4 regions of the Paenibacillus sp. FSL H8-0034 genome follow, and region 1 is predicted to be linked to each of the others. Evidence: riboswitches for the same ligand, from Rfam matches in the RefSeq annotation. Region 1 holds a riboswitch; each other region holds the start of a gene.
What was found. Region 1 has a riboswitch for ZMP and ZTP ahead of NST47_RS33855 (DJ-1/PfpI family protein). Riboswitches for the same ligand answer to the same signal wherever they lie in the genome.
Positions count from the first base shown of each region.

Region 1 (7,977 bases):
AGGCTGTGGAACAGCAGCACCGACAGCAAGCACACCCAATAATGGAGCAGCTCCCAAGGCAGAGCCTGCCACAGCTACAACAGAAGTGAAACCAGCGGATAAAAAGGAAGAGAAGAAGCTGAGCGGCAAGCTGGTTGTATACAGCGCAGGACCCAAGGAATTGGCGGAAGCCATTCAAAAGGGCTATGAAACAAAAACAGGCGTGAAAATTGAAATGTTCCAGGGCACAACCGGAAAAGTGTTGTCCCGTATGGAAGCGGAGAAAGCAAACCCGGTCGTTGACGTTGTCATTCTTGCTTCACTTCCTGCAACGCAAGGCCTGAAGAAAAACGGAATGACACTGGAGTATAAGGATGCCAAAAATGCGGATAAGCTGATTCCGGAATGGTCAGATAAAGATGGACATTTCTTCGGCTACAGTGCATCTGCACTCGGTATCGGCTATAACACCAAGCTGGTTCCGACACCTCCCAAGGAATGGGCTGACCTGACCAAGGAAGAATGGAAGGGTAAAGTGAATATCCCGGACCCGGCATTATCCGGTTCAGCACTTGATTTTGTTACTGGCTACTTGAGCGGCAAGGGTGACAGCGGCTGGGATCTATTAGATCAGTATAAGAAAAATGGCGTAGCTATGGCAGGTGCGAATCAGGAAGCCTTAGACCCAGTTATTACTGGCGCTAAAAGCATTGTAGTTGCTGGTGTGGATTACCTGACTTATCAGGCTAAAGCCAAAGGTGAGCCGATCGACATGATCTACCCTGCCAGTGGAACTGTAATCAGCCCGCGTCCGGCAACGATTATCAAGACCTCGAAAAACCCGGATGCAGCCAAAGCCTATATCGATTACCTGCTGTCTGACGAAGCACAAGCGATGATCGCCGATACGTACCTGCTGCCAGGTCGTAAAGATATCAAAGCCAAGAATCGCCCGGGTGTGGATCAAATTCCGCAAATGAAAATTGACTGGACCTGGATGGACACGAACGGTGATGCCGTAACGAAAAAATTCACACAGCTGTTCAAATAAGCAGTAAATTAAGTGATAACCAGAAACCAGATAGAGAAGTGATCTTATGGAATATACTAGCTCGTTTTCGTATAAAAAACTCGGGATGGCCCTTGCCCTATTGCTGCTGGCGATGCTTGTGGTCGTCCCTCTTTTTTTCATATTTGTAACCAGTGTGTATCCAAGTGGTGAGCTGGATCTGCTGGCGCCGATCAGGGCCATTATGGAAAATGAACTGGCTGAAGTATTTTGGAACTCGATTTTGCTGGGAATTTGTGTAGTGGCGGGAACGACCGTGCTGGCGCTGCCGTTGGCGTGGATATTTGCCCGTACGGAGCTGAGCCGACATACCTGGCTGGATGTCATTATGCTGATTCCGTTTATGACGCCTCCCTATATCGGTTCGATGGGCTGGATTTTGTTCATGCAGAAGAACGGTTATCTGGAGCAGGTGCTTCCCGAAGCGGCTTTTCTTACCCCGGTATTTTTCACTATGTTCGGTATGATTGTGATCATGTGTCTGCACTTGTTCCCGTTCCTGTATCTGATTCTCCGTAATGCGCTGCTGCAAATCGGGGGTACGAAGGAAGAGGCGGCGAGTGTCCATGGTGGTGGATTTGTATACAGCTTTCGACGCATTATTATCCCGCTGCTGCTGTCCAGCTACGCTATGGGTGCCTTATTGATTTTTGTCAAAACGATTGCTGAATTCGGCACACCGGCAACCTTCGGCAGGAAGATAGGTTTTTATGTACTGACGTCGGAAATTCATAAATATATATCGAGCTGGCCGATTGATTTTGGCAAGGCTACGGCATTGGCTTCGATTCTTTTAAGCACATGCTTGTTGATCTGGTATATGCAGACTATGGTAAGCCAAAGGTTCACGTATTCGCTCGTTGGCGGTAAAGGAACACGGGGCAAAATATACCGAATGAGTGTATGGCAAAAGCTGCTGGCTTGGGGTTACATAGTCGGATTGCTCGGGCTGGCGATAGTTGTACCGTATTTCTCCATCATTGCCGCTTCACTGATGAAGCTGCGCGGAGTTGGCCTGAAATGGAACAATTTGACTTTTCAATATTATATCGATCTGCTGACCTGGGGCTCGAAGAGCATGCAGGCGTTAATGAACAGCCTCAGCCTGTCGCTGATTGCCGCAACGATTGCGGTAATTCTTGGCACATATTTTGCGCTGATGATTCGCAAGTCACAATCGTGGCCGCAAAGAATTACCGACTTGTTCGCCCTGCTGCCAAATACCGTGCCGGGCATCGTTATTGTCGTTGGACTCATCCTGTTCTGGAACTCGCCGTGGATGCCGATTCCGCTCTATAACACCTACGGTATGGTTGTCCTGACGTACGTCGTGTTCTTCCTTCCTTATACGGTGCAATATGTAAAAGCGAACTTTGCCCAGCTGGACGATTCGCTATTTCAAGCCGGTCGGGTATTTGGCGGCAAGCCGGCCTACATCTTCCGCAGAATTTTACTGCCGCTCATTATTCCGGGTATGGTGGCGGGTTGGATGATGACGTTTACGATATCGGTTCGTGAGCTGGTCGCCTCGCTGATGATTTTACCGCCATCGATGGAAACGTCGGCTACCTATATTTTCGCCCAATTTGAGCAGGGCAAAGTATCGCTCGGGATGGCAATGGCTGTCGTATCCGTCGGTTTGACGACGCTGATGCTGCTTGGCTTGAATCGAATTACGGCCAAGAAAAATTTGTAATCGGTAAACCTTACATCTAGTGGAGTGTGAATGTATATATGCAAGCAACAGTATGGGGTGGTGCTGGCGAGCATGGCCGCTCTTGCTATCTGATTGAACAAGGCCAAACACGTGTTTTACTCGATTGTGGGGTGAAGAAGGAGGGCACGGGTGAATACCCGCTGTGTGATGAAAATGTGGTTCCGCTGCTGAATGCGGTATTTTTATCACATGCCCACGAGGATCATTCCATAGCGATTCCCATGCTGTATACGATGGGCTATACCGGCGAAGTATGGACGACAAGAGCCACCTTCGAACAGCTTCCTTCCTATTATAAGGCTTGGAAAGGGTATGCGGCTTCCAGTCATGCGGAGCTGCCTTACAGCGATAAAGATATATCGGCGATCCAGTACAAGTTCATTGAAGAGCAAACGCCTTCCGGCGAATGGTATACGATACGGCCGGGATTGAGCGTATGCTGGGGAAGAAGCGGACATTTGGCTGGGTCCATCTGGCTGCTGCTGAATGTGGAGGGCAGACGGGTATTCTACTCAGGTGACTATACAGCGGAATCTTTGCTATTAGCTGCAGACCGCCCTCAACCGGCGCATTTGGAGGCTCCCATCGAGCTGGCTATTATAGATGCCGCGTATGGGATGGATACAGAATCCCAAGAGCAGAAGCTGGAGCAGCTGCGGCTGCAAATCGATGAAACGTTGAGACAAGGCGGCCCGGTTCTGCTGCCTGTGCCAACCTATGGACGCAGTCAGGAGATGCTGCTGTGGGCAAGGGAGCAATTTCCCGATGTCCCCATTTATGTAGAACAGGAGATTACTGCAGGATTGAAGCAGCTGCTGCAAGGACCGGAATGGCTGCTGCCCGAAGCTATAGCACGTATTCAGGCTTGTCTGGTGGATCCGAGAATTATTTTCGTGGATAGTGAAGCACGGCGGCTTCAGGCGGTATCGGAAATGGGGAGTCGGATCGTATTGACCAATGATGGCATGCTGCAATCGGCTCGCGGTCAATGGTACTATGAGCAGTTGACCAAGGATAAGGCCTGCTGCGTCATTTTGACGGGACATTTGGCTAAGGGAAGCTGTGCGCATCGGCTGCTAATGGCCTCCAGGGAGCATATGGAAATTCTCGGACATGACGCAGGTCAGGTGCATTTTATACGCTATAAGGTGCACCAGGGTTTGCCTGATGTCAGAGCCATGCTGGACGTTCTTGGAAGCGAGCACTCGATTCTGGTTCATGCGGGTCAGCAGGCGACAGCTGCGGTAGGTGTACAACTGAGCAAAGAGGGATATACTAACCTACATGCGTTGTCTGCCGGGGATACTTGGCGGGAATAGCCAAATAGCAGTTACAACATTTACCTCTACCTGTGGCATGAGTCCGGGTGGGGGTATTTCTTTGTGATCAGGCGATTAAAGTAAGTAGACTTCGATCAAAGCCATTGCCTATAATAGAAGTTGTGTGCCAATCAATCCATAATTCAATCGGGAGGGCTGATATTGTGAAGTATAAAGCTATTAAAAACACAGATCTGCTGCCATCTGTTATTTGTTTGGGAACCTCGGATATTGGTGGTTCAATCAATGAAGAGGAATCTAAGAGGATTTTGAATGCGTTTACGGAAGCCGGTGGCAATTTTCTTGATACGGCAGAGGTATATGCGAACTGGCTGCCTATCGAGCCGAACAGCAGCGAACGTTTTTTGGGTAGGTGGATGAAGGAGAGAGGGAATCGGGATCAATTGATCATAGCGACCAAAGGTGGGCATCCTCTGCTGGATACACCGCTGGTTTCGAGGCTATCAGCCGCAGAGATTGAGCAGGACATCGTGGGAAGCTTGCAGAGATTGGGTACTGATTACATTGATCTGTATTATTTGCATCGTGATGATCCACGAATTCCTGTTGAGACGCTGATTGATATTTTGGAGACGCATGTGCGGCAGGGCCATATTCGTTATTATGCCTGCTCGAACTGGACACTGGAGCGCTTGGAGCAAGCACAGCAGTATGCTGTGAGCAAAGGCTATGCAGGGTTTGTTGCCGTTAGCAATTTGTGGAGCCTGGCAACTGTCAATCCAGGTTCAATCAAAGATCCGAGTCAGGTTATAACCGATCAGGCCTTGGTCGACTGGCATATCCGCACAGGAGTTGCACTCATCCCATACAGCTCGCAGGCCAATGGTTTTTTTAGCGGAAAATATCGCAGAGAGCACGAGGTACAGCCCGAATTAAGCAATAAAAATATATACAGACTGTATCACAATGAAACCAACTTTACCCGATTGGAACGGATCGAAGAGCTTGCCCGACAACATAAGGCCACATCCAATCAGATAGCAGTGGCTTGTCTGTTGGCACAGCCCTTTCCGGTGTTTCCGATTGTCGGCTGCAAAAACCACCACCATTTGCAGGACAGCCTGGGCGCAGTGGACATTGAGCTGGATGGTGCTATCGTTTCTTATGTAAGCAGTTGATGTCAAAAGAAAATAAATTTTGATGCCAATGCCGGGTATCGATTGGATTAAATTATACACACGGAAAAGCGGTTTCCCTGAAGGGATTTCGCTCAAGGAACGGGTAGTTTCAATAACAATCATGGTTCAGGAGCATTTGTCACGGTGAATTATTTCAACTTCTTGATGAATTCATCAAGATCGATAGTTAAAGAGGTTGGTCTGTAAGGAAGCTGCTGAAGGACCAGATTACCGGAATAAATTGCTTTCCTGTCTGCTTGATATAACGACATGGTGTAAGTGTCATATTCCGCCGGATACTGATCGGCTGCTTGCAGACGGATGTGTTGCATTCGTTTGGAAATAGCCTGTATGATGTGGGCTTCTCGAATAATAATAGGCTTCCCGTCTTTAAGCTTTAATTCTATTTTATCGATGTGGGTCAAATCAAGATCCAGTATTGTACTTAAGGGGATACCTTCCTCGCCTGGTTTGGCATCTTCAACGATTGCGATTTCATAGGCGATGGTTTGTCCGGGATAGCTCATTAAAGTAAATTTCGCTTTCCAAACCTCTACAGTCTGGCCAATCCTAAGGTCATCCATGCTCAGTTGAAGTTCCTGCCCATATCTATGAATATTGGAATCATCGGGAAGCCTGATCCAATATGCTTCAGGAGTAGGATGTTCTTTACCGGACCATTTATTATAATTCACAACTAGCGCGCGTTTACCTGTATTATCGATGGATATGATGTTTCCGACAAGATCAGCCTTGTCCGAAAGAGTATACGTCGTAATCGAAAGAGGAAAATAACCTCCAAGTGATTGGAATACAGCGTTTTTAAGGGCTTCGACCTCTTCGTCGTTTAATTTCTCGCGGTGCTGGTAAAGTCTTCGGACTTCAAGCCTGGCAACATTATTTTCGGTATGCATCGAAACAGGCTCGATAGAGAATCTGGATAAGAGAGGCTCTAGCTCACGGCTGGAACGAAATTTTTCTTGGTAGAATGCAGCTGAAGGGGTAAGGGCTGCCGCTGAGTGTTGATTCTCGTAATGCTCAATGGCTTTAGTCGGGGCAATCCATTTTTCCCCTAAATAGGTTAATATACGATACCATGATCGGCAGTGATCTGATTCCGATTGGGTACCCTCAGTGACTCCTTCGTTGCAAATGAAGAGCTGACCAAGCGTCGTTACCGTCTGGGGGGAAAGTTGCCCTCCGTTACTTTCATCATCCGCAGGAAAATCGTATAAGTCCTCGACACCCATAAACGTGAGTTCCAAATGGACTGGGTAATATTTCTCTTTTATGACCGCAGGTCCGCTTCGCAACCATTTATCGCCATACCACGTCTTTACGAGATACCAGGACCCGTCCGATGGATTCGTTGTGTCCTGCTCACTTCTGCTTGTTTCAATTACTTGAAGCGATTGGAATGCTGATATGACACCAGCTGGCTTGCTATCAGTGGACTGTTCCTCATAAACAGGTGTATCGACTAGCAATGTAAGCTTTACCTGCTGTTCATTCCATCTCCCGCTTGCCAGAGCCTCTGAAGTGTACAACGTGTATATGGTTAAAGCAGCAATAAACACTCCCAACATAACTGAATAAGAATGCTTGAATGCTTTTGATGTTGGCATAATTACCACCCCTTTCCATATGTTAGACACAAAATAGAGCAAAAAGTTGTTCGTCATTTATTACTACTTAAGTAAAGGACAGGTTAGCGGAGTAGTTTACTTATTAGACATAACGTTATGTCTTGTAAATATTGGAATTATTATGTATGATTATTCTTAAGTGAATACTGTGTATGACTGGCGTAAACATGGAGAACCATGAGGAAGTACACAGATAAATAGCCGTACGCCTGGGCAAAGTATTTGATCAATGATCAAGTGCTTTTTTTTTATCTTCAAAATAGAAAGGTCAGGTGTTCAAAATGAAGATGGCTTTTATCCTGTTTGACCAAATGACAACGTTAGATTTTGTCGGGTTTTATGATGCAATAACACGTCTTAGAATCTTAAATCTTATGGAGGATGTGTCTTGGGATGTGTGTTCAACCCGATCGGAGGTTACAGATGAATTAGGCATCAAAATGAAAATAGAACATGTATCTCCTGACTTATCTCAATATGATTTAATATTTGTTCCAGGTGGATGGGGGACAAGAAAACTTAAAAATGATGTAGAATTTCTTACATGGTTAAAGACGGCAAGTGGTGTTAAATATAAGGTTTCTGTCTGTACAGGAGCATTACTATTAGGGGCAGCAGGCTTTTTAACTGGAAAAAGGGCAACAACAAACCCTCCTGCTTACGACATTCTGGAACCATATTGCGAAGAAGTAGTTAGAGCAAGAATTGTTAGGGACGGAAATGTTATTACGGGTGGTGGAGTGGCTACTTCAATTGACCTAGGACTGTACCTACTTGAATGCTTTACTGATGCAGAAACGGTTCAAAAAATACAAAAATCAATGGATTATCCTTACTATCAGACAGGTAAGCTCGATTCTGACTACATTGTATAAAGATACTTGTAAAAAAGGAGTAGTAAGCAATTTTTTCGACGGGCAGTTTAACGCAAAACAGGAGGTTGTTGTAACTTAGCAGCCGTTCTGTAAGGGTAGTTGAAATCGTTTAAAATTGTGTTGAGGGCAGACAGACGTAATAGAGTAAGAGGGAAACAAAATTTCCCGAAACAAAGGGAGGCAGGAGAACGTGTCGAACATGGACAAGGAAAACCAGGCTCTGGAGAAAGCGA
Region 1 is NZ_JBBOBS010000001.1:7,566,111-7,574,087, reverse strand. It holds gene NST47_RS33880 (ABC transporter substrate-binding protein) at 1-1,030, shown strand, start outside; gene NST47_RS33875 (ABC transporter permease) at 1,077-2,744, shown strand; gene NST47_RS33870 (MBL fold metallo-hydrolase) at 2,783-4,084, shown strand; gene NST47_RS33865 (aldo/keto reductase) at 4,249-5,223, shown strand; gene NST47_RS33860 (hypothetical protein) at 5,373-6,848, opposite strand; ZMP/ZTP riboswitch at 7,012-7,091, shown strand; gene NST47_RS33855 (DJ-1/PfpI family protein) at 7,151-7,744, shown strand; gene NST47_RS33850 (GNAT family N-acetyltransferase) at 7,944-7,977, shown strand, end outside.

Region 2 (7,977 bases), 2.2 Mb from region 1:
ATGATTCGTATTAAATACGAACTGCAGCAAATACCCAACCAGCAGGAGCTGCACGGCAGAGCGAATTGTCCCGATCCAAATTTCCTTTTCCAAACCAAGCTTCTGACGCATGGAAATGAATATCGTAATAAATATGAATGCCAGTGTAAAGCCCAACGCGGTTGTACTCATCGCTGCTCCCCAATTCCCACAGGTTCTTGCGATACTTGCACAAACCTACGTGCGAGATCCGTTTCCGGACGTTCAAAAAAAGCACTTGTCGGGCTATTCTCATACAGCTTGTTCTCAGCCATAAACCATACCTGGCTGCTCGTGTGACGAGCCTGCTCCAGATCATGAGTAACCCATATGAATGTTGTCCCTTCACGACGATGCCAATCCAACAGGAGCTCTTCTACCGCCTGCTTGCTTCTTACATCAAGTGAAGCTGTTATCTCATCTAACAAAAATATTTCCGGACGCAGCAGCATCGAGCGAACTAGAGCCACGCGCTGCTTCTCTCCGCCAGATAAATCCTCTGCACGCTTGCTCCAATCCAAACTTTCCAGCTGAACGGCTTCCAGCAGCTGCATGGTCAATTCACGATCAAAGGGCTGCTTTTGCAGCCTGCTCACCGTTCGTAAATTGTCTTCCACACTTCCTGGCAGCATTACGGCCTGCTGAGCGACATAACTCACCTTGCTGCGCCACATAGGCGGCTGCCATTCATTCGACAGCTTGCCTCGATAAGTAAGAGTGCCTTTATCTGGGGTGTCCAGCATGCCAATGATCCGCAGCAATGTGCTTTTGCCTTGACCGGAAGCTCCCAGCACCGATATGATCGCAGGCTCAATTATCTCGACTGAGAAGTCATCGAATAGGACACGCTGTTCCTTTTGTTGGATCTGTTTTCTTAATTGATGAATTTGGAGGATTGACATTGTGTTCACCTTCCTTATGGGGGAGGACCCTCCCAAACCCTCCCTAATAGGGAGGGCTCCAAAGGGCGCTGCCCTCTGGACTCCCTTGCTGTAGAGTGACTTTGGTGTTCTCGGGGCGCTTATCGTCCCTGCGGGACACGCTTGACTTTGGGTGCTGTATTTTCGTATGCGGACTATGGTGTTCTCGGGCCGCTTTGGCCCCTGCGGGACATGGATTGTCAACAGTAAATCAGACAACTTTTTTAAGGGCTTCTTGTCGATACTGAACAGGCGTCATATAGCCTAAGGTTCCATGGATGCGATGCTTGTTGAACCAGTTGACGTAATCGTATAATTCCAATTCCAGATGGCGAAGGCTCTGGAAGTTCATCTGGTTCACAAACTCTGTTTTCATGATCTTGTAAGTGGCTTCAGCCACAGCGTTGTCGTAAGGACAGCCTTTCATACTTAGCGATCGACCGATTTCAAACGTCTCTAAGAGCTCATCCATCTTTTGATTTTTGAACTCGCTGCCACGGTCGGTATGAAACCATTGAATCTGGCGTAGATCACTCTTAACGGTTGCGAAGGCACGGGTAATCAGGACAGCGTCCTTGTTCGGACCTGCACTATGACCAATAATTTCGCGATTAAACAGATCTACTAGCACACAAATGTAATGCCATCGGTTCTGGACTTTCACATACGTCAAATCACTGACGACAAAGCGTTTAGCTTCCGTTTGCTCAAACTCTCTCTTTAGAACATTGGTCGTTGTCGCTTCGTTACAGGACGATTTATGGGGCTTATATTGTGCCACCGTGTAAGTGGAAACGAGCCCTTGCTCTTTCATGATGCGGCCAATGCGGCGTCTGGAGACGATGAACCCGCGCTCGTAAAGCTTCACTTTGATCTTGCGTGTACCGTAGGCTTTTCGGTTCTTGAGAAAGATATCCACAATAGCTTCGGTGACATCATCTTCAGTGGCTCGTTCTTGGGCGTCATAATAAAATGTACTTCTTGCGATTTGCAGGACGTCGCACAGTGCTGATACCGAGTATTTATCACGGTTGTTCTGGATGATAGCTACTTTCGTCCCATGATCAGCGCGGCTTGCTTTAAAATATCCACCTCCATTTTCAGACGCTGGTTTTCTTTTCGCAAAGCCATCAATTCCTCTTCTTCTGCCGAGCGATTGTCCTTCTCTTTGAAGGAGCCTGTTGTCTGGGATTGGTGGATCCAGCGGTCTAAAGCAGATGCTGTGAGGTCATATTCCTCCACAATCGCTGCTCTGGTTTTTCCATTTTCATAGAGCTGCACCATTTGCTTTTTGAATTCCGTTGTAAACGTGCGTCGTTGTTGTTTAGGCATTGTAGAGATCCGCTCCTTAGTATGATAGGTCTATTCTACAAGCCCTTATTTTTTCTGTCCAGCTTAGTGTAGCCGATCCAACAAGCTTGACTTAGGTGCTGGTGCAGGCTTAAGTGCGGGTGCTGATCGGGTGCACGCTTTACGGTTCTCGGGCCGCTTTGGCCCCTGCGGGACAAGCTTGACTTTGGGTGCAGGTGCAGGCTTAAGTGCGGGTGCTGATTACAGTTGATTGGAATAAAAGGCTGCGTCTACGGTATGCTTAAGCAGCATAGCAATTGTGACAGGACCTACACCAGCAGGAACGGGGGTGATCGCACTGGCCTGCAAGAAGCAGGCGTCATAATCGACATCACCGATATTACCGGGGTTGTAACCGGCATCCATGATGACGGCGCCGGGCTTGATCCAATCACCTTGTACGAATTTCGGTTTGCCGACTGCAGCTACGACGATGTCGGCTAAACGAACGATTTGGGCCAAATCACGCGTTTTGGAATGGCAGATCGTTACTGTTGCATTGCGATTTAACAGCATTTGGGATACGGGCTTGCCTAGAATCGGACTGCGGCCGATAACGACAGCGTGTTTGCCTTCAATGGATAGATCGTATTCATCCAGAATAGCAAGAATTGCAGCAGGTGTGCAAGAAGGAAATCTGCCGTAGTCAAAGGCTGTTTGAGCGAATCCGATAGCAGTCACCCCGTCGACATCCTTATCAATGCTGATCGCTTCGAAGGCTGCCCGTTCATCAATGTGTGAGGGTACGGGGTGCTGCAGTAAAATACCATGTACATCAGGATCGTTGTTTAGTGAGATAATGGTCTCTATCAAGCTTTCCGTTGTTATCGATTCGTCGAGATAAATACGCCGTGAATCCATCCCCAGCCTTTTACACGCATTGCCCTTCATACGTACATAGGTTTCCGAGGCAGGGTCACTGCCCACAAGAATCGTTGCCAGACAAGGTACAATCGACTTCGCAGCCAAATATTCAATTCTCCCCTTGAGCTGCTCCTTGATTGTCCTAGATACCTGATTGCCATCCAAAATAAGCGTCTTATGCATGTTCCTTCATCCTTTCGCTGATCCATCGTATAAACGCAAAAAGGCAAGGAGAATGAACTCCTTACCTTTGCCCAGGCGTACGGCGAAAATGCTTCTATGTGCTCCCCCATGGTTGCCCATGCTCCGCCAGTCACACATAGCTTGGTGAAGACGAATATACCGCTATTGATGAGAAAAATCAACTATTATTTGCATCTGTCTCCAGCGCACGCAGTCGCAATGCATCCTGCTCAATCTGTTCTTTCGTCAGCGGTGTTACGAAGGATAAGGTTTTGGTAGCAGCCAGATTGATTTGCTCAATGGCTTCATCTGTTTTTCCAAGCTGCTTTAAGGTTTGAGCATAGTAGTAATAAGGCTCGGCAAATTTAGGCGACTTCAGCATCAATTTTTGATACGTTTCCTCAGCGAGTGTCCATTGTCCCAATTTATAATAATTCAGGGCAACATTGTCCAGGATCGTAAGGTCGTCCCCATTATAAGCATAAGCTTCAAGATTGAACGTCAAAGCTTCCTCTGGGTCACCATGAAGAATTTTAAAATAACCAAGATTGCCATATACAAGCGTATTCTTGTACTCCTTTAATACATCTGTGAGCAAAGCCACCGCTTCGTCCTGCTTACCCTGAAGCCAATACGCCGTAGCCAGATTGCACTGGGCCTGTACAAGTGTATCCCGGCTCTTGGTAGCTTTCAGAAGAGGACCAAAAACCTGCTCAGCTTGCTTGGCATCCCCCGTGCGCATCAGCAGATACCCATAGCCAATTCGATGCTTATCCGGACACGGCTTACTGTTATAAGCCTTTTTGTACCATTCAAGGGCTTGCGGGGTTTCCCCTTTGGCAAACTCCCTGCTGCCGCGCAGCGCATAAAGACTTGCACGGGATGTATATGCGGCAAATATAATAATAGCAGCAATAAGGCCAAATCCAGCCCAAATATTTACATTAAAAACAATGATCACAATAATAATCATACCGACGATAACAAGAAGCGGTTTGATGAGAGCTTTCATGAGGTTCCTCCACAGCCATTAAAGTCCAATATTTATGCAGCCCGTTACTCTCAGACAATCCACTTTGAACATGATTTCAAGCTAAGCGTTTGCCACCTTGCCAAGCAGGTACACAAGCAGCTGCTGATTGTGCGAGGAGATTCGGCTCAAATACTGCTGCAGAAAGCGCTCTCGTATTTCCGTACCCCGCAAACATTCCGCTTTGCCTTTATCCGTTACCTCTACCCAAACGATACGACGGTCCTTCTCGTCACGGGAACGGGAGAGCAGCTCGGCTTTTTCCATTCTATCCAATAAAGTAGTTATCGCAGCAGGTGTTGTTGCCAGAAATTCAATGAAATCCGAGGGCTTCATTCGATCACGGCCTATGAGCAGCTCGAGTACGGTCAATTGACCTTCCGTTAACGTTGGTGACAATTGAAGATCCATATGTGTGCGCAAATCCTTAGATAGTTTCCACCATAGCTTTGCAAACTCCTGAGTTACCACTTTGCCTCATCACTCCTGTAGATCCATACTTTTCTTAAGTATATCATCCACTCGATTTCTTTTAAAGATTAATGCCATAAATACTTTGAGACATTAATCGATAAAAAAAAGGAACTTTAGACGCCTTTCAACATATAGTGCAGCATAGGCATTCGACTATCGGCAGAGCTTGTCAAATCATAAGAAGGAGTGATCAGGTTATGGAAACTTGGAAGCAGCATATTGGACAGCTCGCAATTCAAAGAGGCATATTGAACGACCCACAGTGGCTCGAACGTCTGGACGATTCGATGCCCGTGTGGGCCGTATTGGAGCTGCTGCTGCAATTCGCAGAAAAGCTGGAACCGGAAACGAATAGCTATGACTAGTCCGTTTTCAGCATATCTATGATTAGATCTGTTTTGGTAACACCAATGACTTGACGACCTGTAGATTTCCGCTGTTCAATCGGTGTTTTCTCCGAGGAAAAGGAGAGTCGACTGCCGCTCTGCAGAATCGCTGTCAGCAATAATTCATCTTTAACGACGAACGCTTTAACAAGACTTGCACCATTTGGCTTCACTCTGGCGCCTTCTCTGAATTCGAAGGTAAATATTCCTTTGCCTCCGCGTCCTTGAATAGGATAATCGAGAATGAGCGAGCGCTTGGCAAATCCAAGGTCCGTAACAACGAGCAGCTCGCCTTCTTCACCCTTGATCCATTCCGCACTCACAACCTCATCGTCATCCTTCATCTGGATTCCACGTACTCCACCAGCTGCACGACCCATCGCGTTCACTTCGTCTTCTTTGAAGCGTATAACCATTCCCTGCTTCGTGATGAGCATGATATCCTCATCGTTCCTGCTCAGCCTCACACTAATAATCGCATCCTGATCGGCAACTTTACAAGCGACAATGCCTATGGAACGGCTTGTTGCGTATTCTTTCAGCTCCGTACGTTTAACTTGACCCCGCCGCGTAACGAATACGAATGACTTGCTCGGCTCGTTAAAATCCTTCACCGGAATGACGCTGATAATACGATCATCCTTCGGAACAGGAATAATATTAACAATCGCGGTTCCATTTTCTTTCCATTTATATTCGGGAACCTGATGCACGGGCAGCAAATAATACTGCCCCTTTTGTGTAAAGATCAGCAGATTCTGCAGCGTATTGACCTCAAGCAGGTAACGAAGGTAATCGCCCTCTTTAAGGCCTGTTTTTTCGATCTCTCCACCTGATCGGGTGAAGGACAGCTTGCTTGTCCGTTTGATATATCCCTCATTGGATAAGCTTACATAAACATCCTCAGCCGTGACCATGACTTCCAGATTCACCTTGAGTTCTTCTACTTCGTCCTGAATATCCGATCGACGATCGATACCGTATTTCGTACGGATTTCGGTCATTTCTGTCTTGATAACAGCGAGCAGCTTCTTTTCACTGCTTAGAATTGATCGAAGATTTGCAATCGATTTCTGTAATTCTTTTAATTCCTTTTCAATCGAATGGATCTCCAGATTCGTCAGCCGATACAGCTGTAATATCAATATGGCATCCGCCTGACGCTCGGTAAATCCGAACTGCGACACCAGATTATTTTGAGCATCCTGACGGTTCTTGGAAGCTTTAATCGTTGCGATAACCTCATCCAAAATATTAAGCGCCTTGGCAAGCCCTTCCAGCACATGAGCGCGATCCTCAGCCTTTTCCAAATCAAAACGGGTGCGGAACGTCACAACTTCCTTCTGATGCTCAATGTAAGCCTTCATAATTTCGATGACACTTAGCTGCTTTGGTGTTTTGTTGACAATCGCAACCATATTAAAATTATAAACGACCTGAAGATCGGTTTTTTTCAGTAAATAAGCAAGAATCCCTTGGGCATCCGCTTCTTTTTTCAATTCAACAACGATACGCATGCCATTACGTCCACTTTCGTCACGCACAATCGAGATGCCCTCGATTTTCTTCTCCAGCCTGATGTTCTCCATCGCTGTGACAAGTCGAGACTTCACGACCTGATACGGAATTTCCGTGATCACAATTTGCTGGAGTCCGCCGCGCAGCTGCTCAATTTCCGTACGCGAGCGCACGTAAATACGGCCTTTACCGGTGCGAAAAGCATCCCGTATACCGTCCGAGCCCATGATAATGCCACCGGTAGGAAAATCTGGGCCTTTCATAATCTTCATCAGCGCTTCCAGCTCAAGATCAGGATCATCGATCAAGGCTACACAGGCATCAATAACCTCACGAAGGTTGTGCGGCGGAATTTCCGTTGCAAATCCGGATGAAATCCCGCTGACACCATTCACCAACAGGTTCGGATAACGGGACGGCAAAACGACCGGTTCTTTGGTTGAATTATCAAAATTATCTTTAAACAGCACTGTGCGTTTTTCGATATCCCGCAGCAGCTCCATCGCGATTTCCGATAGTCGGGCTTCCGTATAACGCATAGCGGCGGGTGGATCATCATCCACAGAGCCCCAGTTGCCATGACCGTCTATAAGCATATGTCCCATTTTCCAGGGCTGTGCCATCCGCACCATACCGTCATAGATCGATGCATCACCGTGCGGGTGATAGTTACCCATCACATCGCCGACGGTTTTGGCTGATTTGCGGTACATTTTGTCCGGTGAATTGCCTGCGTCGTACATGGCGTACAGAATACGCCGCTGCACAGGCTTCAAGCCATCCCGAACATCGGGAATCGCGCGGTCTTGAATAATATATTTGGAATAGCGACCAAACCGGTCGCCCACCACTTCCTCTAAAAATGCGGGTAAAAAATTTTCAGGTATCGTCACTATTTATCTACTCCTCGAACTCGGTAAAGTCGACATTCTCGATAATCCAACGCTTACGTGGGTCCACTTTATCCCCCATCAACGTAGATACACGCCTTTCAGCTTTGGCCGCATCCTCTATCTGCACCTGCAACAAAATTCTCGTTGCCGGATCCATTGTGGTTTCCCACAGCTGATTCGGATTCATCTCACCTAAGCCTTTATAACGCTGCAGTTCCGTTCCTTTGCCCAGCGATTTGTTAAGCTTGTTCAACTGATCGTCTGTCCATGCATAATGTACCGCACTGTTTTTGCCAGATTTCTTGGTCACCTTATATAAGGGCGGTTGAGCGATGTATACC
Region 2 is NZ_JBBOBS010000001.1:5,337,622-5,345,598, forward strand. It holds gene NST47_RS24155 (ABC transporter permease) at 1-171, opposite strand, end outside; gene NST47_RS24160 (ABC transporter ATP-binding protein) at 168-920, opposite strand; one part of gene NST47_RS24165 (IS3 family transposase) at 1,150-2,021, opposite strand; one part of gene NST47_RS24165 (IS3 family transposase) at 2,021-2,270, opposite strand; gene NST47_RS24170 (bifunctional 5,10-methylenetetrahydrofolate dehydrogenase/5,10-methenyltetrahydrofolate cyclohydrolase) at 2,490-3,335, opposite strand; ZMP/ZTP riboswitch at 3,398-3,479, opposite strand; gene NST47_RS24175 (tetratricopeptide repeat protein) at 3,514-4,347, opposite strand; gene NST47_RS24180 (MarR family winged helix-turn-helix transcriptional regulator) at 4,429-4,836, opposite strand; gene NST47_RS24185 (hypothetical protein) at 5,037-5,204, shown strand; gene gyrA (DNA gyrase subunit A) at 5,201-7,636, opposite strand; gene parE (DNA topoisomerase IV subunit B) at 7,644-7,977, opposite strand, start outside.
Region 2: linked by a shared signal. The riboswitch ahead of NST47_RS24170 (bifunctional 5,10-methylenetetrahydrofolate dehydrogenase/5,10-methenyltetrahydrofolate cyclohydrolase) and the one ahead of NST47_RS33855 (DJ-1/PfpI family protein) in region 1 are both predicted to bind ZMP and ZTP.

Region 3 (7,977 bases), 7.4 Mb from region 1:
CGGCTGACCAATGGATCAAACGCGAGGTACGTGATGCCATTATCGAGGAAATGCAGCAGTGGGTTACTGAGCCGCAGGCCATGGAAGCAGCTCGTGCTGCCGTTCGTGCCCATTTACCAGAGCTGGATCGAATCGTTGGCAAGACACTGGGCCAATATGGATTCACTACTCCCTATCAGGTGGAGTTGGGTGTTGTACCTTTCCCGGCCAAAATGTACGGGAGTCAAATTTACCCTGCTGGCGATTATGAAGCGCTTCGTGTATCGATTGGAGCGGCAGAGGGTCAAAATTGGTGGTGCGTGCTGTTCCCACCGTTATGCTTTGTAGATTCCGAGGTTATTGCCAAACCATCCAAGGAGCTCGCTGCAGACGTGGGATCACCTGCTGCCAAGGCGGGACAAAAGATATCGACAGACTTGAAATCAGAAGGAAAAAGCACACCATCGGACAAGCTTGTTCAGGCTCAGACTGAAGCAGTGCAGCCGGAAATTCATTTCTTTCTGTGGGATTTACTGAAGAAGATATTTGCTTAAATGATCAACTAGATCAACTACAGGGAAAGTCCCTGAAACCCAATACATATCATGATGAACACATGCAGGAATCTTGAACCATGAACCATCAAAGATGGACCCTGCACAGATGGGAGACCTAAGCGAATGACAAAATTATGGAAAGCTGCTGGCGACGATCTGGAGCTACAGGAGCTGACAGAGCCCGCGCGAATTCTTCGCGAAGGTGGGTTGATCGCGTTTCCTACGGAAACGGTTTATGGCCTTGGTGCCGATGCCCGGCAGACAGATGCGGTCAATAAGATTTTCATGGCAAAAGGACGGCCCTCAGATAATCCACTTATTGTACATATTGCAAATCGGTCTCAAATGGCAGAGCTGGCGGCTCCTCCGGATGAGACTGTTTCGCGTTTGCTGGATCTTTTTTGGCCGGGGCCTCTGACGGTCGTTCTTCCTATCAAACCAGGCGTTCTCTCCCCTTTGGTCACAGCAGGCCTGTCTACGGTTGGGCTGCGTATGCCGGACCATCCGGTCGCCTTGCAGCTGCTTAGGGCTGCCGGCTGTCCGGTAGCGGCCCCCAGTGCGAACAGCTCAGGTCGGCCAAGCCCTACAACAGCCGCACATGTATACGATGATCTGGCCGGTCGTATTGACGGTATTGTGGATGGGGGGGCTACAGGTGTTGGTCTGGAATCCACAGTCGTCGAATACACAGCACCGAACGGGGATGAAGGTGGTGTGCTTCATATTTTGCGTCCAGGTGGTGTATCGGCTGAGCAATTGATCCTTGCGCTGCCTGGCATCGAGGTGCGCGAAGCCTCTGTACATCCAGATTCATCCTTAGCGCCGCGTGCGCCTGGGATGAAGTACGCGCACTACGCGCCTCGCGGTGCGATGACCCTCGTTCAGGGCTCTGCTCCTGAACAGGTGCTCGCTCGCCTCCAGCGCGAGCTCGACCAAGCCCACGCACGCGGAGAGCGCACAGGCGTACTCACTTATCGTGAGCACGCCGATGCGCTGCGCGCGGATACCGTTGTCGCCTGCGGAAGCCTGGGCGACCTTGAAACCGTTGCGCACGGGCTGTACGCCGCGCTGCGCCAGTTCGATGAAGCCGGCGCGGACTTCATCGTAGCCGAGGCCTGCCCCGAAGCGGGTATCGGGGCCGCTATTATGAATCGGCTGCGCAAAGCGGCAGCCAGCCGTATTATCCACGTGTAGCACAGCTACAAGTCCATACTCAGTCATGATTCTCTACTTGTCCGCATATGTTGATGAAGAACAGGACAGGAGGTCGACAGGAGATGGACTGGGCGTCACCACTGATGGTGGGGCAATTCATAACCATACTGGTCATGGCAGTAGCCTTAGGTTTGGATGCATTATCGCTGGGTATCGGAATCGGGATGAAGGGCATACGAAAGTGGGATATTCTCAAGCTGAGCCTGATGATTGCGGTATTCCATATGGTCATGCCGCTTGTGGGTATGTTTATGGGCAGCTACATGGGCTCGTTATTAGGTGGAGTAGCAACGATAGCGGGAGGCATCCTGCTTGTGATTCTTGGTATACATATGATCTACAATTCCTTGAAAGGGGAGGCGGCGAAATCCGTTGATCATAAAACCCTTCTGGGCATGCTGCTGTTTGCGATTAGTGTCAGCATCGATTCATTCTCCGTCGGCGTATCGCTGGGCATGTTTGCCGGTGACCGTGCGCTGACGGTACTGATGTTCGGTACGGTAGGAGGAATCATGTCCATTACCGGATTGATGCTCGGCCGTAAAGCGGGACATTGGGTCGGAGAGTACGGAGAAGCCGTAGGTGGAGTCATTTTGCTGGCATTCGGTGCACGCTTTTTATTATGAATCGGATTCAGGGCTACAGCTACATATCCATTTTTACGTCTTTTGAGGTACAATAGGAATAGGGCTCAACAGCCAATCATCATAGAGGAGAAAGGCGGGGATTTCTAATGAACCGAATATTGTTTGTGTGTACCGGGAATACGTGCCGCAGTCCGATGGCAGAAGGTATGCTTCGCGCGATGCTGAAAGAGCAGGGGATGAATCACATAGAAGTCCGTTCGGCCGGGACCTCAGCGGGTGATGGCTATCCTGTTTCCACCAATGCGGCAATTATATTGCGGGAAAAAGATGCTTTGCAGGCGATTAGCTCTTCCTCATTAACAGGCTCTTTGCTGGACTGGGCAGATGTGGTGCTCACCATGACCACGAGTCACAAGCAGCAAGCGATCCAGCGTTTCCCTGCATTCGTAGACAAGATGCACACACTCAAAGAATTTGTGAGTGATGATCCGTCCGCTAAAGCGCGTATGGACGAGCTGGCTGCGTTGATTGCTGAGCTTCAGTTCAAGCAGTCTTTATCCCAGCAGGTGACAATGGAGGAACGCGCGCGAGTGAGACAACTGGAGCAGTCTTTGCCTGACTACGATATTGCTGACCCGTTCGGCGGATCTTTATCGCTATACAGACAGTGCGCAGCGGAAATCGAGGAATGCCTGCATCGGTTGGTACGACGTCTTAAAGCGTGAGACTTTTTTGAAAAAAAGTTCAAGGAAATAGGTTGTTTTACGGCTTTACAGCCTTGATCATTTCCGTTATGATAAGAATAAGAAGCAGGACCTGATGTAACTGGCGACGAGTGGGGCTAACCACAATGGAGCATCGGGGCATACGGCCGGTCGCCTGGGCAAAGAGCATTGCAGTGCTGATAGTGGCATGCAGTATGCTCTTTTTTCGTTTAGGATTCACCATATTTGATTTCATTTTTCTGTATGCATTACGGTATAATGGACAAATTGGATGACAATCAACTCATCATACGATAGTGTCCAGAAAACTTGTCAGGAGGCGCATCAAATGAAGATAGTAATAGGCTCTGATCATGCAGGCGTTCAGTTGAAGGATGGAATTATTAAACTTGTGCAGTCTTTAGGCCATGATGTGACAGACGTAGGCTGTCATAGCACGGATTCCGTGGATTATTCGGATTATGCGATCGAGGTTTGCAATAAGGTCGCCGCAGGAACGGCCGACAGAGGGATCTTGCTTTGTGGGACGGGAATTGGAATGACGATTGCTGCTAACAAAATCGCCGGCATTCGCTGTGCGCTTGTACACGATCTGTTTTCGGCCCAAATGACCCGTCAGCACAATGATTCCAACGTACTGGCAATGGGAGAACGTATTGTCGGACCGGGACTGGCTGAGTCCATTGTGAAGGTTTGGTTGGAAACCGAGTTTTCCAACGGTGAACGTCACGTGAACCGCATTCATAAAGTCATGGAATTGGAAGACAAAGTCACTCCTCAATCGTAATCATTCGTACAGCTTGACGAAGGAGGCAACGGGGTATGGACATTCAGTCACAGGTAGAACAAGTGCTGCGTGAGCTGGTACAGGCAGGTAATATCCAGGCGGGACAGCTGCTTGTCATCGGGACGAGTACGAGCGAGGTGCTGGGTCACCACATTGGCACTTCAGGCACAGAAACGGCTGCCCAGCCTATCTTCGCTGCGATTGAGGCCGTTCGCGCCGAGGCTGGCTTTTACCCGGTATTTCAATGCTGTGAGCATTTGAATCGGGCGTTGGTTATGGAGCGTGCAGCGATGCTGGCTTACCGGCTGGAGCCGGTGTCGGCGATTCCCGTTCCGCGTGCAGGCGGTTCTATGGCTTCGTATGCCTATAAACATTTGAAGCAGGCCTGTCTCGTTGAAGCCGTGTCGGCCCATGCGGGCATAGATATCGGGGGAACGCTGATCGGGATGCATTTGAAACCTGTCGCAATTCCGCTGCGTCCCTCAATCCGGATCATTGGCCATGCCTCGGTTCAGATGGCCTACACCCGTCCGAAGCTCATTGGTGGCGCTCGGGCTGTATATGTGGTAGAAGAGAATTCTGCTGACAACGGATTTTGTGAATAAACCCAACTAACTATCATGTGGAGGCTTACGAAGTAAGAAGTAAGTTATCTGCAAAAAACTAAAAGGAGGATTTTATTATGGAGCAATTACGTAAGCAGGACCCCAAAATCGTGGAGGCTATGAATCTTGAAATCGGCCGTCAACGCGACAAAATCGAATTGATCGCATCGGAAAATTTCGTCAGCGAGGCAGTGCTGCAAGCAATGGGTACCGTTCTGACTAATAAATATGCTGAAGGCTACCCTGGCAGACGTTATTATGGCGGTTGTGAGTATGTAGACATTGTAGAAGACATCGCTCGTGACCGTGCCAAGGAATTGTTTGGAGCTGAGCATGCTAACGTACAACCGCATTCTGGTGCTCAAGCTAACATGGCTGTTTACTTGGCAGCTCTGCAGCCTGGAGATACGGTATTGGGCATGAGCTTGGCTCATGGCGGCCACTTGACCCACGGCAGCCCGGTTAATGCATCCGGTATTCTATACAACTTCGTTTCCTACGGTGTAAGCGAAAGCGACTCCCGTATCGATTATAATGATGTGCGCAAGGCAGCATTCAAACATAAGCCTCGTATGATCGTAGCTGGTGCCAGCGCATATCCGCGTACGATTGATTTTGAAGCTCTGGCGTCAATCGCTAATGATGTAGGCGCATTGCTCTTTGTTGATATGGCACATATCGCTGGTCTGGTAGCGGCTGGTCTGCATCCAAACCCGGTTCCACATGCACATTTTGTAACGACGACTACACATAAAACACTTCGTGGTCCTCGCGGCGGTATGATTTTGTGCCGTAAGCCATGGGCTGCTGCAATCGATAAAGCTGTATTCCCGGGTACCCAAGGTGGTCCATTGATGCATATTATTGCAGCTAAAGCCGTATCCTTCGGAGAAGCTTTGCAGCCGGAATTCAAAACTTACGCACAAAAGGTTGTCAACAATGCCAAAGCATTATCGGAAGCTTTGATTTCCGAAGGTATCGATCTTGTATCCGGTGGTACCGATAACCATTTGATGCTGATCGACCTGCGCAACACGGGCATCAGTGGTAAAGAAGCTGAGCACTTGCTGGATGAAGTTGGCGTAACGGTTAATAAAAACGCAATTCCTTTTGACCCGGCGAAGCCGATGGTAACCAGTGGTGTTCGTGTAGGTACTCCTGCTGCAACTTCCCGCGGTATGGATGAAGAAGCTATGAAAACTATTGCCAAGATCATTGCCTTGACTTTGAAAAACCCAACGGATGCTGCTGTTCATGACAAAGTCCGCGGTATGGTAAAAGATTTGACAGCCCAGTTCCCTTTGTATCCGGGCTTGTTCTACTAATTCCTAATTATAAGGCTCGCATCGTCAATTCATGAGTGCGATATATAGACAATAGCAAGAGGCTGGAGATATGCAGAGATCTCCGGCCTCTTCATGATTTCAGGAAGCACCCCGAGATCACTCCGTAACTGTGCAGCGTAGGGTCAGCTATGAACGCTCCTCTCCTTAGCTTCTATGATCCTGTGCATGTATAGAAACGGTACATTCATAACGTGAAGCCAGCATTTGTACGCTGCAACCTGACAGCCGCTGAGCATGTCGTCCATGCGCGAAACTTGTTGGGATAACATCTCACAGGTGTGGTATAATAGACGAGATTTGGCGTAAAGGGGAATTGTTTATGGGAAAATTATTTGTGTGTGACCATCCGTTGATCCAGCATAAGCTTACGTACATACGGGATGAATCCACACTTACCAAAGATTTTCGCGAATTGGTTGATGAAGTATCGACACTAATGGCGTATGAAATTACGAGAGACATACCGCTTGAAACCGTGCAGGTCAAAACGCCAGTGACTACGACGGATTGCAAAGTGATTTCGGGCAGAATGCTGGGACTTATCCCGATTTTGCGTGCAGGACTTGGCATGGTAGACGGTATTCTGAGATTAGTACCCGCAGCCAAGGTAGGACATGTCGGTTTGTACCGGGATCCGGAGACGCTTGAGCCTGTTGAGTATTATGTAAAGCTGCCTACCGATGTACAGGAGCGGGAATTGATCGTGATAGACCCGATGCTGGCAACCGGAGGTTCTGCCAATGCGGCAATAACGGCGCTAAAGAGCAGAGGCTGCACGCAGATCAAGCTGATGTGCCTGATTGCTGCACCCGAAGGCATTCACGCTGTACAGCAGGCGCATCCTGACGTGGATATCTATGTGGCAGCTATTGACGATTATTTGAATGACCACGGTTACATCGTTCCTGGACTAGGGGATGCGGGAGACCGCCTGTTCGGCACAAAATAAAAATCAACAAGCCGATGAAACTATACCACAGAAAATGTACATAGGGGGACAACCGTCCATGGGTAAAACCAAAGTAATTACGATTTTCGGAACCCGGCCGGAAGCTATCAAGATGGCGCCGCTGGTACTGGAGCTTCAAAAGCATTCTGAATTTATCGATTCACGCGTATGCGTTACCGCACAGCATAGAGAATTGCTGGATCAGGTGCTGGAAACCTTCCATATTACACCTGATCACGATCTGGATGTCATGAAGGATCGTCAAACCTTGAACGAAGTGACCGTTCGGGTGCTTCAAGGGCTGGACCCGGTATTCCGCGAAGAAAAGCCGGATCTGGTGCTCGTACACGGAGACACGTTAACAACATTTCTAGCAAGCTATGCGGCGTTTTTACAGCAGATCCAGGTGGGTCATGTGGAAGCAGGTTTGCGTACCTGGAACAAAATGTCTCCATATCCGGAGGAAATGAATCGCCAGCTGACCGGCGTGTTATCTGATCTGCATTTTGCGCCTACTCAATTGTCTGCTGACAACCTGCGCAAAGAGAATAAGTCAGAGGCAACCATCTTCGTAACAGGAAATACAGTGACGGATGTGTTCCAGTATACGGTGCAGAACGACTTTACCCACAGTGTTCTGGATTGGGCAGCAGGTAAGCGTCTGATCCTGATGACCGCGCATCGCCGCGAAGCACAAGGTGAGCCGCATCGGCAAATTTTCCGTGCTGTGCGTCGGATTGCTGATGAGTTCGACGATATTGCCATCGTGTACCCGGTTCATCCAAGTCCAGCAGTGAGAGAGCCTGCCTATGAAATGCTGGGTAATCATCCGCGCATTAAGCTCGTAGATCCGCTAGATGTACTGGAGCTGCACAATTTATATCCGCATACCCACATGATTTTGACTGATTCCGGCGGTTTGCAGGAGGAAGCACCTTCGTATGGAGTGCCTGTTTTAGTTCTACGTGAAACAACGGAGCGGCCCGAAGGTATTGATGCAGGAACGCTGGAGCTTGTCGGAACCGATGAAGAGCATGTGTACAATCGAACCCGTGCACTGCTGACAGATCCGGCATTGTATGAAAAAATGAGTCAGGCTGCCAACCCTTACGGCGATGGAAAAGCGTCGGAACGGATCGTTCAAGCCATCCTTTACCATTTTGGACATGCTGCAGCAAGACCGGAGTCATTCCAACCGTGACAATCCTATGACAAACGTCAGAGCGT
Region 3 is NZ_JBBOBS010000001.1:206,046-214,022, reverse strand. It holds gene spoIIR (stage II sporulation protein R) at 1-533, shown strand, start outside; gene NST47_RS00940 (L-threonylcarbamoyladenylate synthase) at 660-1,730, shown strand; gene NST47_RS00935 (manganese efflux pump MntP) at 1,814-2,377, shown strand; gene NST47_RS00930 (low molecular weight protein arginine phosphatase) at 2,485-3,063, shown strand; ZMP/ZTP riboswitch at 3,150-3,230, shown strand; gene rpiB (ribose 5-phosphate isomerase B) at 3,392-3,850, shown strand; gene NST47_RS00920 (TIGR01440 family protein) at 3,886-4,455, shown strand; gene glyA (serine hydroxymethyltransferase) at 4,533-5,780, shown strand; gene upp (uracil phosphoribosyltransferase) at 6,121-6,750, shown strand; gene wecB (non-hydrolyzing UDP-N-acetylglucosamine 2-epimerase) at 6,809-7,951, shown strand.
Region 3: linked by a shared signal. The riboswitch ahead of rpiB (ribose 5-phosphate isomerase B) and the one ahead of NST47_RS33855 (DJ-1/PfpI family protein) in region 1 are both predicted to bind ZMP and ZTP.

Region 4 (5,395 bases), 3.4 Mb from region 1:
ATCCAGTCGGATACAATCAGGAATACATTGTCTTTCATTAATGGACTAAATGTGGGGTCATTCACAAATTCCGATTGCTTTGGAATCGTATCCAGCAGCATGACCCCATTGGTTTCAAATCCGTTCGGCAGCTCCCTAAGGACACTCACCTTTGAAATATAAATATTTTTCACAAATACTAGACGAGCTTGTTCAAAAATTAAATATTGTCCAATCCTTTCAATCGAATCGAGTTCACCACCAGTCTCTTCATACATCTCTCTGATAACCGTTTGTGTAACTGATTCGCCTTCCTCCCTATTCCCTCCAGGTAGTTCCCAACCGCGACAATGATGCTTAACAAGAACCAATTTACCTTGATAGAAGGCGAAAATCAGTACACAATTAGCTTCTTCAATTAAACTTTTCTTCGTTAAGATTATATTTTGATTGGGCAAAGCCCCAAGAAACTCATAATTCATTATTACCACCAACTTACTTTTTGTTAAGGACAGCCATAATTTATGCTTATGTTTGACTTCCAATCCGCTCATGCCGATATGTCAATACTCTCGATTTCGTTCTCATCTCATCATACTCGTCCTCAGCGGTTGAATCCCAGGTAATTCCTCCCCCTACTCCATACACAGCCAGCTGCGTATACGAATCTACAAGAACTGTGCGGATGGCCACGTTAAACGTGATACCCTCGCCCGGTACAGCGAGCCCAATGGAACCGCAATAAATATGACGCGGCTCCTTTTCCAAGGATGAGATCATCTTCATGGTAGAAATTTTGGGTGCCCCGGTTATCGACCCACATGGGAACATGGCCTGGAATACATCGAACAGGGTGACCCCAGGTTGTGTATTGGCTTCTATGGTCGAGGTCATTTGGTACAACGTAGGATATTCCTCGATTTCAAACAGATGTGGAACCTTAATAGTGCCTGTCTTGGCAATCCGACCTAAATCATTCCGAAGGAGATCCACAATCATCACATTCTCTGTGCGGTTCTTCTCCGATTCGAACAAAGTTTGTTTGCTGCCCGTTATGGGAAGAGTACCTTTCATTGGCTTGGTACGAATGTGCTCTCCATTCCAGTGGAAGAAAAGCTCTGGTGAAACCGATAAGATCCGATAGCGCCCCACATTTAAATATGCAGAATAATTAGTTTGGACATCTCGCAAATCTTCGTAATAGGCAAAATCATCTCCAGTAAACTTAGCCTTCAAACGCGTGGAATAGTTGACTTGGTACGTCTCTCCACGAGCAATCGCCGCATGAATGCTTTTAATATGGTTTGTATACTCCACGCGGTTCGTACCTGCACTCCAGTCTGAAACGGAGTACATCCCCTTCGGCGCTATGTCGTCCTCTTCTACTGGCTTCTCATAGACACCAAACCACACTAAAGGAAACTCTGCATCAGGTTCACACACGCTGAAATGTCTCTCGAAAGCGGGTGCGCACTCATATGAGACATAACCGGCCACATAGAACTGCCCATCGATAGCCTCCTGAACCTTTTCAAAAATCCCACTGATCTCCTCCAATTTGTGGGTTTGCCAAATCTGCAGAGGCTTCTCAAATTTCATTCTTTTCTGATTAAAATCAATGATGATAGTTGGTTCAAGCTTCATATCCTACCCTCCGCTTCTGTTGCTTGATAACCTTTTAATCTATGCCAGATTACAAGCCTTTATAGGAGTCTGTTTCGTATAGAATCCAGAATCTTACATCGGAAATTACATACAGGGTTCCAGATACGACTGCGAGCTCATCCTTGCTCGTCATTTCAGATAGGCATTGTAAGGCTTCCTTCCAATCTGGCTTGAGGTACACCATGGTCTGCAAATCATTTTCCGCGAATCTTTAAAATAACCCATTCGAGCATTCCCCCTTAAAGTAAAAAAGCATTCGATCCTAAGATCAAATACTTTGCCCAGGCGTACGGCGATATGAATATGTGCTCCCTCGTGGTTCACCACGTTTACGCCAGTCACACATATCTAATATTCCATCTATACCAGTTAAATACGCAGTCCATAGATTAAGCTAGAACAGCTTTGTTACAAGAAAGATATCACAAATCGGTAGGTATAAGGTAACTGAATTAAACTATATCTGGTCATATCCTTAGGCTATAACGGATTCGTTTCAAAAATCAAATAGGAAATCACGATCCGTCAATGCCTCCACATGAAGGGTACGAACATATCCGTTTCCTTTTTTGGAAAAGAAATCGTGCTGCTTTGTACGTGTGCTGATTCCATTCAGGACTATTGGATTAATATCCTCCTCTGGAAATATAGGTTCGAGCCCCAGATTCATGAATGCTTTGTTGGCATTATAGCGGATAAATGCTTTCACTTCGTCAGTTAATCCTACAGATTGGTAAAGTTCCTCTGTGTACAGCTCTTCATTGCTATGCAAATTGCGAATAAGACTCTGAAGCTTATCGAATGCCGATTGCTGCTCGTTTTCATCCAATTGCGCATATATTTCTTGAGCGAGCATGCCAATATACAACCCGTGAATGCTTTCATCACGCAGTATCAGATTAATGACTTCACCACTACTCGTCATTTTACCTTGCCCTGCCAAGTAAAGCGGATAAAAAAATCCACTATAAAACAGATAACTCTCCAGCAATACAGAGGCCGCCATCGCCAAATACAAATCCTCACGCGTCTTAATGCCATTATAATATTGGGAGATCGTCTCTGCTTTGATTTGCAAGCAACGATTGCTTTCTATCCAGCTGAAAATGTTGTCGATCTCTTCAGTTGAAGCCAGTGTTGTGAAAATACTGCTATAAGATTTGGCATGAATTTGCTCCATCATCCCCATAAAACCGAGCACGGCTTTACGCTGCAGCCCGTCAACCCATTCAAGTATTTTGGGCATGCCAACGCCACCCTGAACCGTATCCAGCAGGGTCAGCCCCCCAAGTACTTTCATATACAGCTCCCGCTCGTCATGGCTCAGCGTCAGCCAAGACATTTGATCATCCGACAAAGGAATCTCTTCATCCGTCCAAAACTGCATCATATTTTGCTTCCAGAAAGTGTCGGTAAAATCATCATCCGGACGGTTCCAATTTACAGCTTTCCAAACACTCATTTTCATCTTTCCCCTTCCCCTAAACGGAGCAACTGATGCATTCTTCGATGGACAATCTGTTCGTCCGGGTATAATAGAGCGATTTTAATCCTTTTTTAGCTGCATAAATGTAGTAGCGAGCAAGCTGCCTTGTCGTGATGTCACTGTTAACATGGAGCACGGTTGAGATTCCTTGATCGACATGTATTTGAATTTCAGCAATTAGATCCAACACCTTAAATTGATCCATCTGATAGGCAGATTTATAGTAAAAGAAATTATCCCGGCTCATGTACGGCATCGGGTAATAGGTGGTTGAGTTGGCATAGGTGCGGGTTTCAATCGGCTCCACAATCGGCATCACGCTTGATGTAGCGTTCTGAATATATGAAATGCTCTGCGTCGGGGCAATTGCCAGGCGGTAAGCGTGATATAATCCATGCTTCTGCACAGCAGCCTTCAAATTCTCCCAGTCTTCCGGAGACGGAACTGGAATCCCGCTGAACAATAGCTTCACTTTGCTGGTAACCGGTCGGTAGTCCGTTGTCAAGTAACGGTCGAAGTACGTACCATTCGCATAGTCCGAATGCTGGAAGCCTGTAAATGTGACGCCACGCGTTTTTGCAATTTCCATGCTTTTTTCCAAGGAATAATAATTCATCATCATAAAAAAAGTGCGGACAAAATCTTGAGCCTCATCGCTTTCATACGCGATTTTATTTTTGGCAAGATAGCCGTGAAGGTTCATAGCTCCCAATCCGACCGAATGCAGCTCCCGGTTTGCTTTTGCAACACCCGGCGCATTGGCGATGTTCGTCATATCGCTTACGGCTGTTAGGGCGGTCATCCCGTCGTGGACAGATTCCCTCACTTTTTTCCATTCCATGACATTGGCAATGTTCAGGGAGGCGAGGTTGCAGCTTATATCCCGACGGATCAGATCCGGGCAACCATAATCGGTGATTTCCGAAGTTTCTTGCAATTGGAAGATTTCCGTACACAAGTTTGACATGTTGATCGTACCCAGCTTTTTCAGAGGATGGGAACGGTTGGCGTTGCTTTTGTTCATGATATAAGGATAACCCGATTCGAGCTGGATCATCGCAATTTTGATTAACATGTCCCGTGCGCTCATCACTGTCTTTTTACGCACCCGGTTATCGGCCAGCAGTTGGTCGTACATATCATCAAGATCCATATCATCCAGGTATTTTCCGTACGCTTGAAAAACAGAATAAGGAGCAAACAGATGCAACGGCTTGTTATCCTCAGCAAGCTGATAAAACTTGTCAGGCACAATCAAACCAATCGATAATGTCTTGAGCCGCATTTTCTCATCCGCGTTAATCTTCTTGCTATCTAAAAGCTCCATGACATCCCATCCAAAAATATGATAATAGGCTGCTCCTGAACCTCTGCGTTGACCCATCTGGTCTGCGTAGGAGAATGCATCCTCCATCAGCTTGAGTACCGGCATAATTCCTTTGGCCGCGCCCTCAACACCTTTAATCGGCTCACCACGACCGCGAAGCTTGGACAAATTGACCGCTACACCACCTCCAATTTTCGAAAGCTGCATGCAGGTACCGAGTACATAGTTAATCGAGTTGAGCGAATCATCGGTTTCCAGCAGAAAGCAGGATACCATTTCACCGCGCCTGCTTTTCCCTGCATTCAGAAATGTCGGAGTCGCCGGCTGCATTCGCTGCTCCATCATGGACGTGGCCAAATCCCTTGCTATTTGCATCTCACCGCCCGCCAGATACAAAGCTACAATTGCAACTCTGTCCGGATAATGCTCCAAGTAAATGGAATGGTCGTTGCTTTTCACCGCATAATCCGTATAAAATTTGGAGGCCGCCATATAAGACGGGAACTCGAAACGAAAGCTATGACTGATTTGGTAAATCTCATCGACTTCATCGTGAGTGTAGCGTTCATACACATTTTCATAATAATCGTTATCAATCATGTACCGAACTTTGGTCGAAGTATCAGCGAACTGGATGGTCTTCTGGTATACTTCTTCCATGAAAGCCGCTACGGCTTCCCTGTCTTTATGCAGCTGAAAAAAACCGTCCGCGTCTCGCTGCATAAGCAAATTGTTCAACTCAATGTGCTGCAATCAAACTCACCTCCTGAATAAACCTCTCTACATCCTTACTCGTTCCTGAAAGCTCGAATTTCCCCAGTACAGGTACCCCGTATAACGCTGAGATATGATCGGCGCTGCGTGCAAAGCCTTCACCCCAGTTTCGGTTACCGCTAGCAGATACACCCATTAAATGCGAATGGTTTTTTTTCAGAAAA
Region 4 is NZ_JBBOBS010000001.1:4,181,615-4,187,009, reverse strand. It holds gene NST47_RS18965 (NUDIX domain-containing protein) at 1-533, opposite strand, end outside; gene pabB (aminodeoxychorismate synthase component I) at 508-1,623, opposite strand; ZMP/ZTP riboswitch at 1,917-1,996, opposite strand; gene nrdF (class 1b ribonucleoside-diphosphate reductase subunit beta) at 2,141-3,106, opposite strand; gene nrdE (class 1b ribonucleoside-diphosphate reductase subunit alpha) at 3,126-5,210, opposite strand; gene nrdI (class Ib ribonucleoside-diphosphate reductase assembly flavoprotein NrdI) at 5,197-5,395, opposite strand, start outside.
Region 4: linked by a shared signal. The riboswitch ahead of pabB (aminodeoxychorismate synthase component I) and the one ahead of NST47_RS33855 (DJ-1/PfpI family protein) in region 1 are both predicted to bind ZMP and ZTP.